DNA from 2 places in the Rahnella aceris genome. Region 1 is predicted to be linked to the other one. Evidence: predicted binding sites of a transcription regulator. Region 1 holds the regulator's gene; the other holds the start of a gene.
What was found. The regulator PurR, encoded in region 1, represses purine synthesis genes. The targets are predictions, from matches to a motif close to CANGCAAACGTTTGCNTG.
Positions count from the first base shown of each region.

Region 2: a site for PurR is predicted at 2,397-2,414, ahead of cvpA (colicin V production protein). Genes of this name have one in related genera too.

Region 1 is NZ_JAADJV010000001.1:1,888,460-1,896,232, forward strand. It holds gene GW591_RS08520 (DUF1289 domain-containing protein) at 1-60, opposite strand, end outside; gene nemA (alkene reductase) at 467-1,564, shown strand; gene gloA (lactoylglutathione lyase) at 1,726-2,133, shown strand; gene rnt (ribonuclease T) at 2,226-2,942, shown strand; gene GW591_RS08540 (Grx4 family monothiol glutaredoxin) at 3,018-3,377, opposite strand; gene GW591_RS24190 (hypothetical protein) at 3,358-3,486, opposite strand; gene GW591_RS08545 (C40 family peptidase) at 3,840-4,739, shown strand; gene cydH (cytochrome bd-I oxidase subunit CydH) at 4,905-5,075, opposite strand; gene purR (HTH-type transcriptional repressor PurR) at 5,329-6,354, shown strand; gene punR (DNA-binding transcriptional activator PunR) at 6,391-7,296, opposite strand; gene punC (purine nucleoside transporter PunC) at 7,433-7,773, shown strand, end outside.
Region 2 is NZ_JAADJV010000001.1:351,535-359,307, forward strand. It holds gene folC (bifunctional tetrahydrofolate synthase/dihydrofolate synthase) at 47-1,333, shown strand; gene dedD (cell division protein DedD) at 1,323-2,135, shown strand; gene cvpA (colicin V production protein) at 2,483-2,974, shown strand; gene purF (amidophosphoribosyltransferase) at 3,005-4,522, shown strand; gene GW591_RS01775 (UbiX family flavin prenyltransferase) at 4,653-5,225, shown strand; gene argT (lysine/arginine/ornithine ABC transporter substrate-binding protein ArgT) at 5,548-6,330, shown strand; gene GW591_RS01785 (histidine ABC transporter permease HisQ) at 6,437-7,123, shown strand; gene GW591_RS01790 (ABC transporter permease) at 7,120-7,773, shown strand, end outside.

The DNA.
Region 1 (7,773 bases):
AGTCTGACAAATGCCACGGCATGGACTGGGGATGTCAAAAAATTCGAGCTGCTGAGCCACACACCCTCCGCAAATAACGGTGAACATTTATTCAAGACGCTTTCCTGCTATCCCGCAAGGTAATTTACGTCTTGTGTTTCATTCTTCAAATATCTGCAACACAGATCTGCTACCGTCCGTTTAGCCGTTTTCACCTGTCGGAAAATGGCCCTACTGTTTCGCAAGCCCTCACCAAGAAAACAGAGGTTTGCCCTCACCTCAGCCGGCACCCGCCGGCTCTTTTTCAATCTTTTTTGCCCTTAAAGTATGGATGCAAACCTGAAATCAGGATGCGTTTGGTGAAAAAGCACCGTGCGCGTAGTCACAAACAGGTCAGATGCGATAGAAAGGTGGCATTAAGAAAGGGTCGTTTGACGTGAAAGTTATCCATGAACGTCTTACCGATCAGTCCATTAACGTCGGAGTTATTGAAATGACCAAGCTTTTCACCCCCATTGTTGTCGGTAAAAACACGTTGTCTAACCGTGTCTTTATGGCACCGCTTACCCGTCTGCGCAGCATCGAACCGGGTGACATCCCTACACCGCTCATGGGCGAATATTACGCACAGCGCCACAGTTCTGGCCTGATCATTACTGAAGCCACTCAGGTTTCATTCCAGGCGAAAGGGTATGCCGGCGCACCTGGCCTGCATACGCCGGAACAAGTCGCTGCATGGAAAAAAATCGTGGACGGCGTACATCAGAAAGACGGGCGCATTGCGGTTCAGCTGTGGCACACCGGACGTATCTCGCATAACAGCGTTCAGCCTGACAACCAGACACCGGTCGCGCCTTCGGCCGTCAACCCGAACACGCGGACCAGCTTGCGTGATGAGCAAGGTCACGCCATTCGTGTCGATTGCCCGACACCGCGCGCCTTAGCGTTCAGCGAAATTCCGGGGATCGTGAATGATTTCCGTCATGCTGCCGCCTGCTCCGCCGAAGCTGGTTTCGATTACATCGAACTGCATGCCGCGCACGGCTATCTGCTGCATCAGTTTATGTCTCCGGCGTCCAACCTGCGTGAAGATGAATACGGCGGCAGCATTGAAAACCGTACCCGTCTGACGCTGGAAGTGGTTGATGCTGCCATCGGGGCTATTGGCGCTGAACGTGTGGGCATCCGCATTTCGCCAATGGGTCCCTTCAACGGGCTGGATAACGGCGAAGATCAGGAACAGGCGGCTATCTACCTGCTCGATGAACTGAACAAGCGCAAACTCGCTTACCTGCATATCTCCGAACCGGACTGGGCTGGCGGCAAACCTTACTCCACAGAATTCCGGGCAGTGATCCGTGCGCATTATCAGGGTGTGATTGTGGGGGCCGGTGCTTACACCGCAGAAAAAGGCGAAGAACTGATCGAAAAAGGTTATATCGATGCCGTGGCATTTGGCCGCAGCTATATCGCGAACCCTGATCTGGTTGAGCGCCTGAAATCTCATGCGCCTCTCAACGAACCCAAACCGGAAACTTTCTACGGCGGCGGTGCGCAAGGCTATACCGATTATCCGACACTGTAATAATTAAAAAGAGTGATTCACTTCTTGCAGCAGAAGAGGCCCTCCTTCTGCTGTTTTTTTTGGTCAGTCATTCAACAAGCCGTCGCCGTAATACAGACAAAACGGCGGCTATCAGTTAGGCTTGACCCGTTAACTCTCATCCTGCAAATAAAGAGGAACCTATGCGTTTACTCCACACCATGCTTCGCGTTGGCGATCTGCAACGTGCTATCAGCTTCTATACCGATGTTTTAGGTATGCGTTTGCTGCGTACCAGCGAAAACACTGAATATAAATACTCTCTGGCTTTCGTCGGTTATACCGAAGAAAGTGAAGGTGCAGTGATCGAACTGACCTATAACTGGGGCGTCGACAGCTATGACATCGGCACGGCTTACGGTCATATCGCCTTGGGCGTTGATAACGTCGCGCAAACCTGTGATGACATCCGTAATGCAGGCGGGAAAGTGACCCGTGAAGCCGGCCCTGTCAAAGGTGGATCTACCATTATCGCGTTTGTAGAAGATCCGGACGGCTATAAAATCGAGCTGATCGAATCCAAACACGCAGGTCAGGGGCTGGGGAATTAATCTTTCCCGGACACTGACAGGGGCGCAATCGCGCCCTTTTTTATTGACCCATTTTTGCCACAACCCTGCAAGTGGCGGCAAAATTTGCCATAATGCGTGCTGAATTCGATGAAGATAAGAAACTAATGGCCGAGAATAGTGACATTAACGCCCTGAGAGGCCGTTTTCGTGGTTTTTATCCCGTGGTTATCGACGTAGAAACCGCCGGATTTAATGCCAAAACCGATGCGCTGCTGGAAATTGCAGCCATCACCCTGAAGATGGATGAAGACGGCTGGCTGCAAAGCGATGAGACCGTGCATTTCCACGTCGAGCCCTTTGAAGGCGCGATACTGGTGCCGGAAGCCCTGGCGTTTAACGGTATCGATCCGACCAATCCGTTACGCGGTGCAGTCAGTGAATATGAAGCCCTGCATGAGATTTTCAAAGTCATCCGTAAAGGGATGAAAGAGCAAAACTGTAACCGCGCGATCATCGTGGCGCACAACGCCAATTTTGATCACAGCTTCCTGATGGCAGCGGCTGAACGTGCCGGACTGAAACGTAATCCGTTCCACCCTTTTGCCACGTTTGATACCGCCGCATTAAGCGGGCTGGTGCTTGGGCAAACGGTGCTGGCAAAAGCCTGTATCAGCGCGGGCATCGTCTTTGACAGCAGCCAGGCACATTCTGCGTTGTATGACACCGAGCGCACAGCCGAGTTGTTCTGCGAGCTGGTCAACCGCTGGAAACGCTTAGGCGGCTGGCCTCTGGCGCTTTCAGACGAAGAAGTCGAAGACGAAACAGCATCGGAAGAAAATCAGCAATAACAACTTTTGCACCGAACTGAAGACAAAAAAAGAGCGACATCATGTCGCTCTTTTTACTTTCCGGCCGAAAAACCGTTAGTCTTCTGTCGTATTACTCTCTTCAGAAGATTTGTATTTCTCAGCGGTTTCTTTGATCAACTGCTGCAGTTCGCCGCGCTGGAACATCTCAACCACGATGTCGCAGCCGCCAACCAGTTCACCGTCAACCCACAGTTGCGGGAACGTTGGCCAGTTAGCAAATTTTGGCATCTCAGCACGGATGTCCGGGTTCTGCAGGATATCCACGTAAGCGAAACGCTCGCCACAGGCTGAAAGCGCCTGAACAGCCTGAGCGGAGAAACCACAGCTTGGCAGTTTCGGCGAACCTTTCATGTACAGCAGAATCGGGTTTTCAGAAACTTGCTTCTGAATTTTTTCAATTGTTGGAGTGGTCATTTCTTGCTTCCTCAAGCCGGTACAGGCTGTCACGATCATTACTCTTCACGCGCAGCATAAAGAGACGGTGCGCAATCACAATACCTTCTATTGTAACGATGGCAGCCATCAGATAAAAACGCCATTTTTTGTGGGGTCTTTCTCAATACTGGCATTTTGTTTAACAATCTTTAATGTGTGCGCTCAGGCTCACATCTTTAAACATTCATTGAGAATAACATTTTTGGCGTTCACCGATAACGCCAGATTTGCAAAATTCCATTCTTTAACTCAAATATTAACACCATGAAAAGTGGTTATTTTTTTGACTAAAAATGGCGGTTATTTCGACATAAAAAAAGCCATTAACTTTTTCTCACAATATGATCTAGAATCGAGTCAATTCGTGCTTTTTTGTCAGGTTCTTTTAGGCAATACTCTGACATCCCTGATGTTTAACCTACCACTCATGGTAACGAAGCTATGCGCTTACTGTTCACGCTTTTTGTGCTGCTCTTTACCCAGCTATTTCTGAATATGGCACATGCATCGCCGCAGACACGTGTTTCTGCCGATCAGCGTAAAAGCCATGTTAATCAGGCTGCACCTGAAGAACGGCGAAAGCGAAAAACGGTGGCCGCGAAAACCAGTAAAAAAACTAAAATCGCGCCAGTGACAGAACAAAAAATTCAGGACAAGAATTCGAAGAAGAAAGTTAAAAGTACCGAACTGGCTAAACGAAAGACCACGACGGAGAAAAGTGTCAAAACGACCCGGGCCGAAAGTAAAAAAGAAAAGACACTGAAGACCACGCGGGCCGAAAGCAAAACAGTGAAACACGCCAAAACCCGTTCACTCGCGAAAAACAGCACGGAAAGGGTCAGTAAAAAAGAAGCGTATGGCCGGCACCGTAAAGGTAAAAAGCCCGAAGAAGACAGCAAACCGATTACGCTAAGTGCAACGCATAAAAAACGCTATCAGCATGCCCAGCAAACGGCGATGACCAAACTGATGCATCAGGTAGGAAAACCGTATCGCTGGGGCGGAACCTCGCCGAATACCGGTTTTGATTGCAGCGGCTTAGTCTATTACGCCTACAAAGATTTGATCCGTATTAAAATGCCACGCACAGCGAATGAAATGTATCACCTGCGCGATGCGGCTCCGGTTAAACGCGGCGAACTTGAAAGCGGTGATCTGGTGTTCTTCAGAATCAATAACCGCGGCGCAGCAGACCATGTTGGTGTTTACGTGGGGAACGGCAAGTTTATTCAGTCTCCAAGAACGGGCGAAGACATTAAAATCACCTCTCTCGGCGACGATTACTGGCAAGATCATTATGTGGGTGCACGCCGGGTAATGACGCCGAAAACGATCCGATAATAAACAATTCGTTAAGTCTGAAGTTTCGCTAATCAGCCATTGAATAGCATTTAACGAAGAGTTTCTGCAGGGAAGAGTATCGGCGGTAACGGCCACTGCGTAAAATTGAAAAGGGCGATTCCTGTAACAGGAATCGCCCTTTTTTATGGCGGATCACTTACTGAATCAGTTCATCACCGCAGTGAAACTGAAAGCGATAATCATAAGCAAAGCGCATACCGTGGTGATCAACGATAATTTCAGGTTGCTGTCCATCAAACCCCCCTTTCGGATCAAATTGTGGCATTTTTTAAGCCACACTAATTGTGTGCCAACGCATTTTCGCATAATTAACATTTAAAATCTTGTGCTGAATGACAATGTATCCCTGAGAATTTTACTTCCACTTTCCTGCATTATAAGAGAAAATTGTCGGTTAACACGCCTGTGTGCCGGTTGATTTCACCCGAGAGCATTTCACGCCTCATTCTGAAGAATCCACCCAACGATTTCACTGCCCTTTTAGAAGCCAGCAGTGAGATCCACGCAAGCAAACGATTAACATAATGCTAACGTGCTGAAACACGTGAGTTCAGGAGTCATTGTTTACATGGCAACGATTAAAGATGTCGCAAAGCGCGCTGGCGTTTCCACTACAACCGTGTCGCACGTCATCAATAAAACACGTTTCGTCGCCGAAGAAACCAAAGAAGCGGTTCTCCTTGCAATCAAAGAGTTACATTACTCGCCGAGTGCTGTAGCCCGCAGTCTGAAGGTCAATAACACCAAAACGATCGGTCTGCTTGCCACCTCCAGCGAAGCGCCCTATTTTGCCGAAGTGATTGAAGCCGTAGAAAACAGCTGCTTCTCCAAAGGCTATACGCTGATTTTGTGTAACTCGCATAATAATCTGGAAAAACAACAAGCCTACCTGCAAATGCTGGCGCAAAAACGCGTCGATGGCTTGCTGGTGATGTGCGCGGAATATCCTGATGAGTTGCTCAATATGCTCGAGGAGCACCGTTCGATCCCAATGGTGGTCATGGACTGGGGCGAAGCGCGTAAGAACTTCACCGACAGCATTATTGATAATGCTTTCGAAGGGGGTTACATGGCCGGGCGTTATCTGATTGAACGCGGTCATCGTGATATTGGGGTGATCCCGGGCCAACTGGCACGTAATACCGGCGGTGGCCGCTTCCAGGGTTTTGTGAAAGCACTGACTGAAGCCAATATTCCGCTGCGTGACGAATGGGTGGTTCAGGGCGATTTCGAGCCGGAATCGGGCTATCAGGCGATGCATAAAATTCTGATGCAGAAGCACCGCCCGACTGCCGTATTCTGTGGTGGCGATGTGATGGCAATGGGCGCAATCTGTGCCGCAGACGAACTGGGCCTGCGCGTTCCTCAGGATATTTCCGTGATCGGTTACGACAATGTGCGTAACGCCCGTTACTTCTCCCCCGCGCTGACAACCGTGCATCAGCCGAAAGAACGTCTGGGTGAAATGGCCTTTACCATGTTGCTGGACAGAATTGTCAGTAAGCGTGAAGAGTCTCAGACCATTGAGGTGCATCCGAAACTGGTCGAACGCCGTTCCGTAGCCGATGGTCCGTACCGCGATTACCGCCGTTAACAGATATCGAACGCCTGCAGATGCAGGCGTTTTTTTCTAATCACGCAGCCATTCCTGATTCATGGTTTCTGTATCGCCCATATATTCCAGCAACCAGGCCAGCGAGGGTGACGGATTGCTTTGATCCCACGTCAGGCAACACGGGCTGTCGGGAAACGTATTTTCCAGCGTCAGCACCTGCAACTTTTTCTGTTCTATCCACGGCGTGACGCGATGAACCGGCATCATACCCACGCATAAGCCTTCGGTCAGGCATTCCAGCGCACAGGTCCAGTCTGGCACGACCAGCCGCCGCTGGTTATCAAGCGTCCATGTATCCCGCTTAGGCAATGTCCGGGAGGTGTCTTCCAGACAGAGTGCAGGATAAGGCCGCAACTCATCATCATTCAGCGCGCCGGATAACTGAGCCAGCGGATGTTGCGGGCTGACGACGCAATGCCAGTCCATAAATCCCATGTCACGAAAACTGAAGCCCCCGCCAACCGGTATCGCGCGTGTAGCACCGATCGCCACGTCTGCCCGCCCGTCAACCAGCGCATCCCAGACACCATTAAACACTTCTGAGTGAATAATGAGTTCGGTGTCCGCAAAATGGCGGTAGAAATCGAGCACCAGACGCCGTGTCCGTGCGGGTTTTACAATCCGGTCAACCGCCACACGTAATTCGCCGCGCCAGCCGTTCGCCACCTGCTGACACTGCCGGCGCGTGGCTATCATTTTTTTTGTCAGAATCCGCGCTTCATCGACAAAAACCTTTCCCGCAGGCGTCAGTACCACGTCACGATGGCGACGTTCAAACAACGGCACGGCCAGCCACTGCTCAAGCTGACGGACGGTATAGCTGATAGCAGAAGGTACGCGGTGCAAATCTTGCGCTGCCGCACTAAAACTACCTGTTCTTGCCACGGCATCTACCACTTCAAGGGCGTATTCTGACCACATAATTCAGCCTTCAATATTTTTGATAGCAGAGTGCAAATATTAGCGTTTCACAAGCCTGTTATCAAAGCGTTAAACTCCGCCTCCGGTATGTAATCTGCATCACATCATCTGCAATAAATAAATTAATGAGACGATAATGAAACCCTCCTTTGGATTTATGCTCTATCTCGCGGGACTGAGCATGCTGGGCTTTTTAGCCACTGATATGTATCTGCCTGCGTTCAGCGCCATGCAAACCAGTCTGATGACCAGCCCCGGGATGATCAGCGCAAGTCTGAGCATTTTTCTCGGCGGATTTGCTCTCGGTCAGTTGTTATGGGGGCCGTTGTCAGACAGGATCGGCCGTAAACCGGTATTGCTTCTTGGTCTGACACTGTTTGCGGTCGGTTGTCTGGGCGTTATCTGGGTTGAGAATGTACGCGCCCTTCTGGCCCTGCGCTTCTTACAGGCGATGGGCGTTTGTGCCGCCGCAGTCAC
Region 2 (7,773 bases), 1.5 Mb from region 1:
TGGTGATGTAGTGTCGAAGTGAACCTGACAAGGTTGAACGGGACTCATGCAAAATCAACTTATTCCCCAAGCCACGTCGCCTTTGGCCACGTGGCTTTATTATCTTGAACATCTCCACTCTCAGGCTATTGAGCTTGGCCTTGACCGGGTCAAAGCGGTTGCCGCCAAACTCGACTTACTGACGCCAGCGCCGCTGGTTTTCACCGTGGCCGGAACCAATGGTAAAGGCACCACCTGCGCGACGCTGGAATCCATCCTGATGGCGGCGGGTTACCGTGTGGGCGTTTACAGCTCCCCGCATCTGGTGCGCTACACTGAACGTGTCCGTATTCAGGGGGAAGAATTAGCGGAATCTGCGCATTGCGAATCTTTTGCGGGGCTGGAGGCTGGCCGTGGCGATCTCTCGCTGACCTACTTTGAATACGGCACATTGTCGGCGTTGCAGCTGTTTAAACAGGCTAAGCTGGATGTGGTGATACTTGAAGTCGGGCTGGGCGGTCGTCTGGATGCGACTAATATTGTCGATGCCAGCGTGGCTGTCGTCACCAGTATTGCGCTGGATCATACCGACTGGCTGGGATCTGACCGCGAAAGTATTGGCCGCGAAAAAGCCGGTATTTTCCGCGCCGGTAAACCGGCCGTGGTTGGTGAGCCGGATATGCCACAATCCATTGCTGCGGTTGCGCAGGAAAAACATGCGGATTTACACCGCCGCGATGTGAACTGGTATTTTTCTGCGGATGCCGGACAGTGGCGCTGGGCAGCGCGGGAAGAAGGTAATGAGGTTAACGTGCTGGAAGGTTTACCGTTGCCGAATGTACCGCTGGCTAACGCCGCGACCGCGCTGGCTGCACTGCATTATTCAACACTGGATATCCCTGAAGCCGCGTTGCGCAGCGGTTTACAGCGCGCTGCTTTGCCGGGACGTTTCCAGACGGTGAGTGAATCGCCAAGGCTGATCCTGGATGTCGCGCATAATCCGCATGCGGCAGCGTATCTGGCCGGACGCCTGGCGGAACAGCCGCGAAAGGGTGGCAAAGTGCGTGCCGTCGTCGGAATGTTGAAAGACAAAGATATTGCCGGTACGCTGGCTTGCCTGTCGCCGCAGGTGGATGAATGGTATTGCGCGCCGCTGGAAGGCCCGCGCGGAGCCAGTGTCGAAGAACTGACCGTCCATCTGCCGCAGGCGCGCCAGTTTGATGATGTGGAGTCTGCCTGGAAACAGGCTATGCAGGAGGCGGCTCCTCAGGATATTGTGATTGTCTGCGGCTCGTTCCATACCGTAGCTCACGTAATGGATGCTATAGACACGGGGAAAACCAGTGGCAAGTAAGTTTCAAAATCGTCTGGTCGGGACGGTCATTCTGGTGGCACTGGGTGTCATCATTTTGCCTGGTTTACTCGACGGCAAGAAAAAGCATTACGAAGACGAATTTGCGTCTATTCCATTGGTGCCAAAACCGGGTGATGTTGAGGAACAGGACTCGGTGCCACCGGTCACGCAATCTTTGCCTGCTCAGCCGCCGGAAGGTGCCGATCAGATGATGAATGGTGAACAGGACGATACAAGTCCTGCCAATAACACCAACGCCGCCAATCATGGCAATGTGGCGCCGGGTAATACCACGATAGAAGCGCCGCCGGTCACCACACTGCCTGAGCAGAAAAAAACGGTGCAGCCTGCTCCTCAAAAACCCAAAGTGATCGAACCGAAACCGATGGTGGAAGCGAAGCCAACGGTGAAACCGAAGCCGGTCGAACAGCCAAAACCGGTTGAACAACCGAAGGCCGTTGCTGAACAGCCAAAACCGGTTGAACAACCGAAGGCCGTTGCTGAACAGCCAAAACCGGTTGAACAGCCGAAGGCTGCGCCGGCAGAAAAAGCGCCGACAGGGCAGTCTTATGTGGTGCAGCTTGGCGCATTGAAAAATGCCGCCAAAGCCAATGAGATTGTGGCGAATCTGCGGTTGTCTGGTTTCCGTGCTTACACAGTGCCTGCAACACCGGTACAGGGGCAGATCACGCGCCTGTACGTCGGCCCGGATGCCTCGAAGCAGAAACTCGAAGCGTCACTTCCGCAACTGCAACAGCTGAGCGGATTGGGTGGGCAGGTTCGCGCTTACTCCGCACACTGACTTTGCTCCTCCCCCTGCGAAGGGGGAGGCGGGGAGGGGGTTTAGCGGGCAACGCCAGATTCAACGTTGCCATTAATACCCCACCCCAACCCTCCCCTTCGCAGGGGAGGGAGTCGTTAAAACATAAAAAATACCACGGAGGGCACAAGCGATTTGTGCCCTTTTTCTATAAGATCCTCTGGTTGGATTTTTATAGGTTTATGCTGCGATTAAGGTTTTTTTAATCGCTATTATTAATTTGTCTGACCGGCTGATTTCCCCTACGCAAACGTTTTCTTTTTCTGTTAGAATTCGCCGCGAACTGGATGCCGGGGCAGATGTGACTGGATTAGACACTGGAATAGTTAATGGTCTGGATTGATTACGTCATTATTGCGGTTATCGGATTTTCTGCTTTAGTCAGTTTGATCCGTGGCTTTGTTCGTGAGGCTTTATCGCTGGTAACCTGGGCTTGCGCCTTTTTTGTTGCCAGCCATTATTACCCTTACCTCGCCATCTACTTCACACGTTTCGAAGATGAGTTAGTTCGAAACGGGATCGCAATTGCCATCTTGTTCATCGCGACGTTGATCGTAGGTGCAATTGTCAACTATGTGATTGGTTCACTGGTTGAAAGAACCGGGTTGTCCGGCACTGACAGGGTGTTAGGTGTGTGCTTCGGCGCACTGCGCGGGGTGTTAATTGTCTCCGCGATGCTGTTCTTCCTCGATACTTTTACCGGTTTTTCGCAAAGTGAAGACTGGAAACAATCCCAGTTGATCCCACAGTTCAGTTATATCATCAGGTGGTTCTTTGACTACCTGCAGAGCACGTCGAGTTTCTTGCCAAAACATATTTAGTTTTGGCAGCGCTGAAGAGGAAAAGACAACATGTGCGGTATTGTCGGTATCGCCGGTTTCATGCCGGTAAACCAGTCGATTTATGACGCGTTAACGGTGTTACAACACCGTGGTCAGGATGCCGCAGGCATCACCACCATCGACGCGAATAATAACTTCCGTTTACGTAAAGCGAATGGCCTGGTGAAGGATGTTTTCGAAGCCCGCCATATGCAACGCTTACAGGGCAACATGGGTATCGGCCATGTGCGCTACCCAACGGCTGGCAGTTCCAGCGCTTCAGAAGCTCAACCCTTTTACGTCAACTCTCCGTTCGGCATTACCCTTGCCCATAACGGCAACCTGACCAATGCTCACGAATTGCGCAGCAACCTGTTCGAAGGCCAGCGCCGTCATGTGAACACCACGTCCGATTCTGAGATTCTGCTCAATATCCTGGCGAGTGAACTGGATCGTTTCCAGCATTACCCGCTGGAAGCTGACAACATTTTTGCTGCGGTTGCCGCAGTGAATCTGAAAATCCGTGGTGCCTACGCGTGTGTGGCGATGATTATCGGTCATGGCATGCTGGCGTTCCGTGACCCGCACGGTATCCGTCCGCTGGTTATCGGTAAACGTACGCTGGAAGATGGCCGTAATGAGTACATGGTGGCTTCTGAGAGTGTGGCACTCGATACGCTGGGCTTTGAGTTCCTGCGCGACGTTGCGCCGGGTGAAGCGGTGTATATCACCGAAAAAGGTCAGTTGTTCACCCGTATGTGTGCCGAGAACCCGCAGTACAATCCGTGCCTGTTCGAATACGTGTATTTCGCGCGTCCGGATTCCTTCATCGATAAAATTTCCGTCTACAGCGCCCGTGTTCGTATGGGTGAAAAGCTGGGCGCGAAAATTGCCCGTGAATGGGAAGACCTGGATATTGACGTGGTGATCCCGATCCCGGAAACCTCCTGCGATATCGCGCTGGAAATCGCCCGCATCCTGGATAAACCGTACCGTCAGGGATTTGTGAAAAACCGCTATGTCGGCCGTACCTTTATCATGCCGGGCCAGCAGGAACGCCGTAAATCTGTACGCCGTAAACTGAATGCTAACCGCGCTGAATTCCGTGATAAAAACGTGTTGCTGGTGGATGACTCCATCGTGCGTGGCACCACCTCTCAACAGATTGTTGAGATGGCGCGTGAAGCCGGAGCACGACGTGTTTATCTGGCGTCTGCGGCGCCGGAAATTCGTTTCCCGAACGTGTACGGTATCGATATGCCAAGCGCGAACGAGCTGATTGCCCATGGCCGTGAAGTCAGTGAAATCAACCAGATAATTGGTGCTGATGCCTTGATCTTCCAGGATCTGAGCGACCTGATCGCCGCAGTGAAAGAAGACAATATGGATATCGAGAAATTCGAATGTTCAGTTTTCGATGGTGTTTACGTCACCAAAGACGTTGACCAGAACTATCTGGAATACCTCGAAGCCCTGCGCAATGACGACGCTCAGGCGTTGCGTGGCCAGCAGGAAGCTGAAAACCTTGAGATGCACAACGAAGGCTGATTAGCCGGTTGCTGACATCCGCATAAACGCGCCCCTCCGGTGAACACCAGGCGGGCGCGTTTTTTTATGCCTGAATTTATGTCAGTATTGGCACCACCGGGTCCGGGTTCATTTTTCTAAGGCAGTGTTCATGAAACGACTTATCGTCGGTATTTCCGGCGCCAGCGGCGCAATCTATGGTGTCAGGCTCTTGCAGGTATTGCAGAGCGTACCTGATATCGAAACACATCTGGTGATGAGCAATGCGGCCCGCCAGACGATGACACTGGAAACCGATCTCACACTACGCGACGTTCATGCGCTGGCCGATGTGGTGCATGATTCCCGCGATATCGCGGCCAGCATTTCTTCCGGTTCTTTTAAAACTGCCGGAATGGTGATTTTGCCCTGCTCGATCAAAACGCTTTCCGGCATCGTAAACAGTTACACCGACGGTTTGCTGACCCGTGCAGCCGACGTGGTGTTGAAAGAGCGCCGCCGTCTGGTGTTGTGTGTGCGTGAAACGCCGCTGCATCTCGGCCATTTACGGCTGATGACCCAGGCCGCTGAACTGGGTGCTGTCATTATGCCGCCGGTTCCGGCGTTTTATCATCGTCCGGCCTCGGTGGAAGATATCATCGATCAGACGGTAAACCGGGTGATTGATCAGTTTGATATCGAACTGCCGGAAGACTTATTTGTTCGATGGCAGGGCAGTCGTTAAACTTTCACGTCCCAATACGCACTCATTTCGCGCACTTCAGTTACATTGCACCAACAATGATCACAATTTGATTCATTGGGGTGCAGTGTTAAACCTCCCTTCAGCTATCCTTCCCTCAGACCTTTGAAAACTTTCATTATCCCGATGCTTTTTTGACCGGTTTTCACTCTCTCGCTGCGGAAAGTCGCGATGCGGAGAAACGGCACGAAAAGTGCATGAGAAAATCTGGCAAAAAGCCATTTGCATCGTTCAGCAAACTATAAAAAGACGTTCATTCACGCACACACAACCACAACAGATGAATAATCACTGAGGCTAATGTATGAAAAAGTTGTTCAAGGTTCTCCCGCTGGTTATGGTCTTAGCCAGTGCAGGTAGTGCATTTGCTGCCGTGCCTAAAGCAATTAATATCGGTACTGATCCGACTTACGCCCCATTTGAATCAAAAGACTCCAGCGGCAAGCTGGTTGGTTTTGATATCGACCTGGCCAACGAGATGTGCAAACGTGCAGCCATTAAATGCACTTACGTTGAAAGTGATTTTGATGCGCTGATCCCGTCCCTGAAAGCGAAAAAGATTGATGCGATTATTTCCTCATTATCCATCACTGAAAAACGCCAGCAGGAAATTGATTTCACAGAGAAACTTTACGCCGCTAACGCCCGTCTGATCGCGCCTAAAGGTTCTAAAGTTCTGCCTACTCTGGATGCGCTGAAAGGTAAAAATGTCGGCGTTCTGCAGGGTTCCACTCAGGAAGCTTATGCCAACGCGATGTGGCAGCCAAAAGGCATCAACGTAGTCGCTTACCAGAACCAGGATCTGATTTATGCGGATCTGGCTTCCGGTCGTCTTGACGCGGCATTCCAGGATGAAGTGGCAGGCAGCGAAGGCTTCCTGAAACAGGCTGCAGGTAAAGATTACGCGTTTGCTGGCCCGTCAGTTAAAGACGATAAATTCTTCGGCGTGGGCACCGGCATGGGTCTGCGTAAGACGGATACTGACCTGAAAGACGCACTGAATAAGGCATTTGACAGCATGCGTAAAGACGGGACTTACGACAAACTGGCGAAAAAATACTTCGACTTTGATGTTTACGGCGGCTGATACGCGTCGTGAGATGTGCCAAAGGGGGCGGTGTGCCGCTCCCTGCGGTTCTGACGCTGGCCGTCTTTTTGTCTGCGCAGGGATCCACTAAAGACAGGAAAAAACCATGCTGTATGGGTATTCCCAGGTAATTATCCAGGGCACGTTAGTGACACTGGAGCTGGCGATTTCGTCAGTCATTCTGGCGCTGGTGATAGGGTTAATCGGCGCGGGCGGGAAACTGTCAAAGAACCGGATCGTGTCTGGTTTTTTTGGTTGCTACACCACGCTTATTCGCGGCGTACCTGATCTGGTATTAATGTTATTGATTTTCTACGGGTTGCAGATTGCGCTTAACAGCGTCACCGAATCACTGGGATTGACGCAAATTGATATCGATCCGATGAGCGCCGGTATTATCACGCTGGGCTTTATCTACGGGGCTTATTTCACTGAGACGTTCCGTGGTGCGTTTATGGCGGTCCCGCGTGGACAAATCGAAGCTGCGACGGCTTTCGGGTTCAGCGGTTCACAGATTTTCCGACGAATTTTATTTCCGGCCATGATGCGCTTTGCACTGCCGGGTATTGCCAACAACTGGCAGGTTATTCTCAAAGCCACCGCGCTGGTGTCATTGCTGGGTCTGAATGATGTGGTCAAAGCCACGCAACTGGCCGGGAAAGGCACTTATCAGCCGTTCTATTTTGCGATTGTGGCGGGAGTGGTTTATCTGATTTTCACCACGCTGTCGAACGGCGTGCTGGTATGGCTTGATCGCCGTTATTCGCTGGGTGTGAAGAGGGCTGATCTATGATCGAAATTTTACAACAGTACGGTATGTCTCTGCTCTACAGCGATGGCTACCGTTTTACCGGTCTGGCGATCACCTTGTGGTTACTGATCAGCTCCGTGGTGATAGGCGGATTACTGGCGGTGCCGATGGCGGTGGGGCGCGTGTCTTCTAACAAATTCCTGCGTTATCCGATCTGGCTGTACACCTATATTTTCCGCGGAACGCCGCTGTATGTTCAGTTGCTGGTGTTTTATTCGGGGATGTACAGCCTGGAAATCGTGCGTGGTACCGACTTCCTCAATGCCTTCTTCCGCAGCGGGCTTAACTGTACGATTCTGGCGCTGACGCTCAACACCTGTGCCTACACCACCGAGATTTTTGCCGGTGCTATCCGCGCAGTACCGCACGGCGAAATCGAAGCGGCCAATGCCTACGGTTTCTCACGCTTTAAACTGTACACCTGCATTATTTTGCCGTCGGCATTACGTACGGCGCTGCCTGCTTACAGTAATGAAGTCATTCTGATGTTGCACTCCACCGCGCTGGCATTTACCGCCACGGTACCGGACGTGCTGAAAATCGCCCGCGACATCAACTCGGCGACGTATCAGCCGTTTTATGCTTTCGGGATTGCAGCAGTGATTTATCTTTGTGTTTCTTTTGTCCTGATC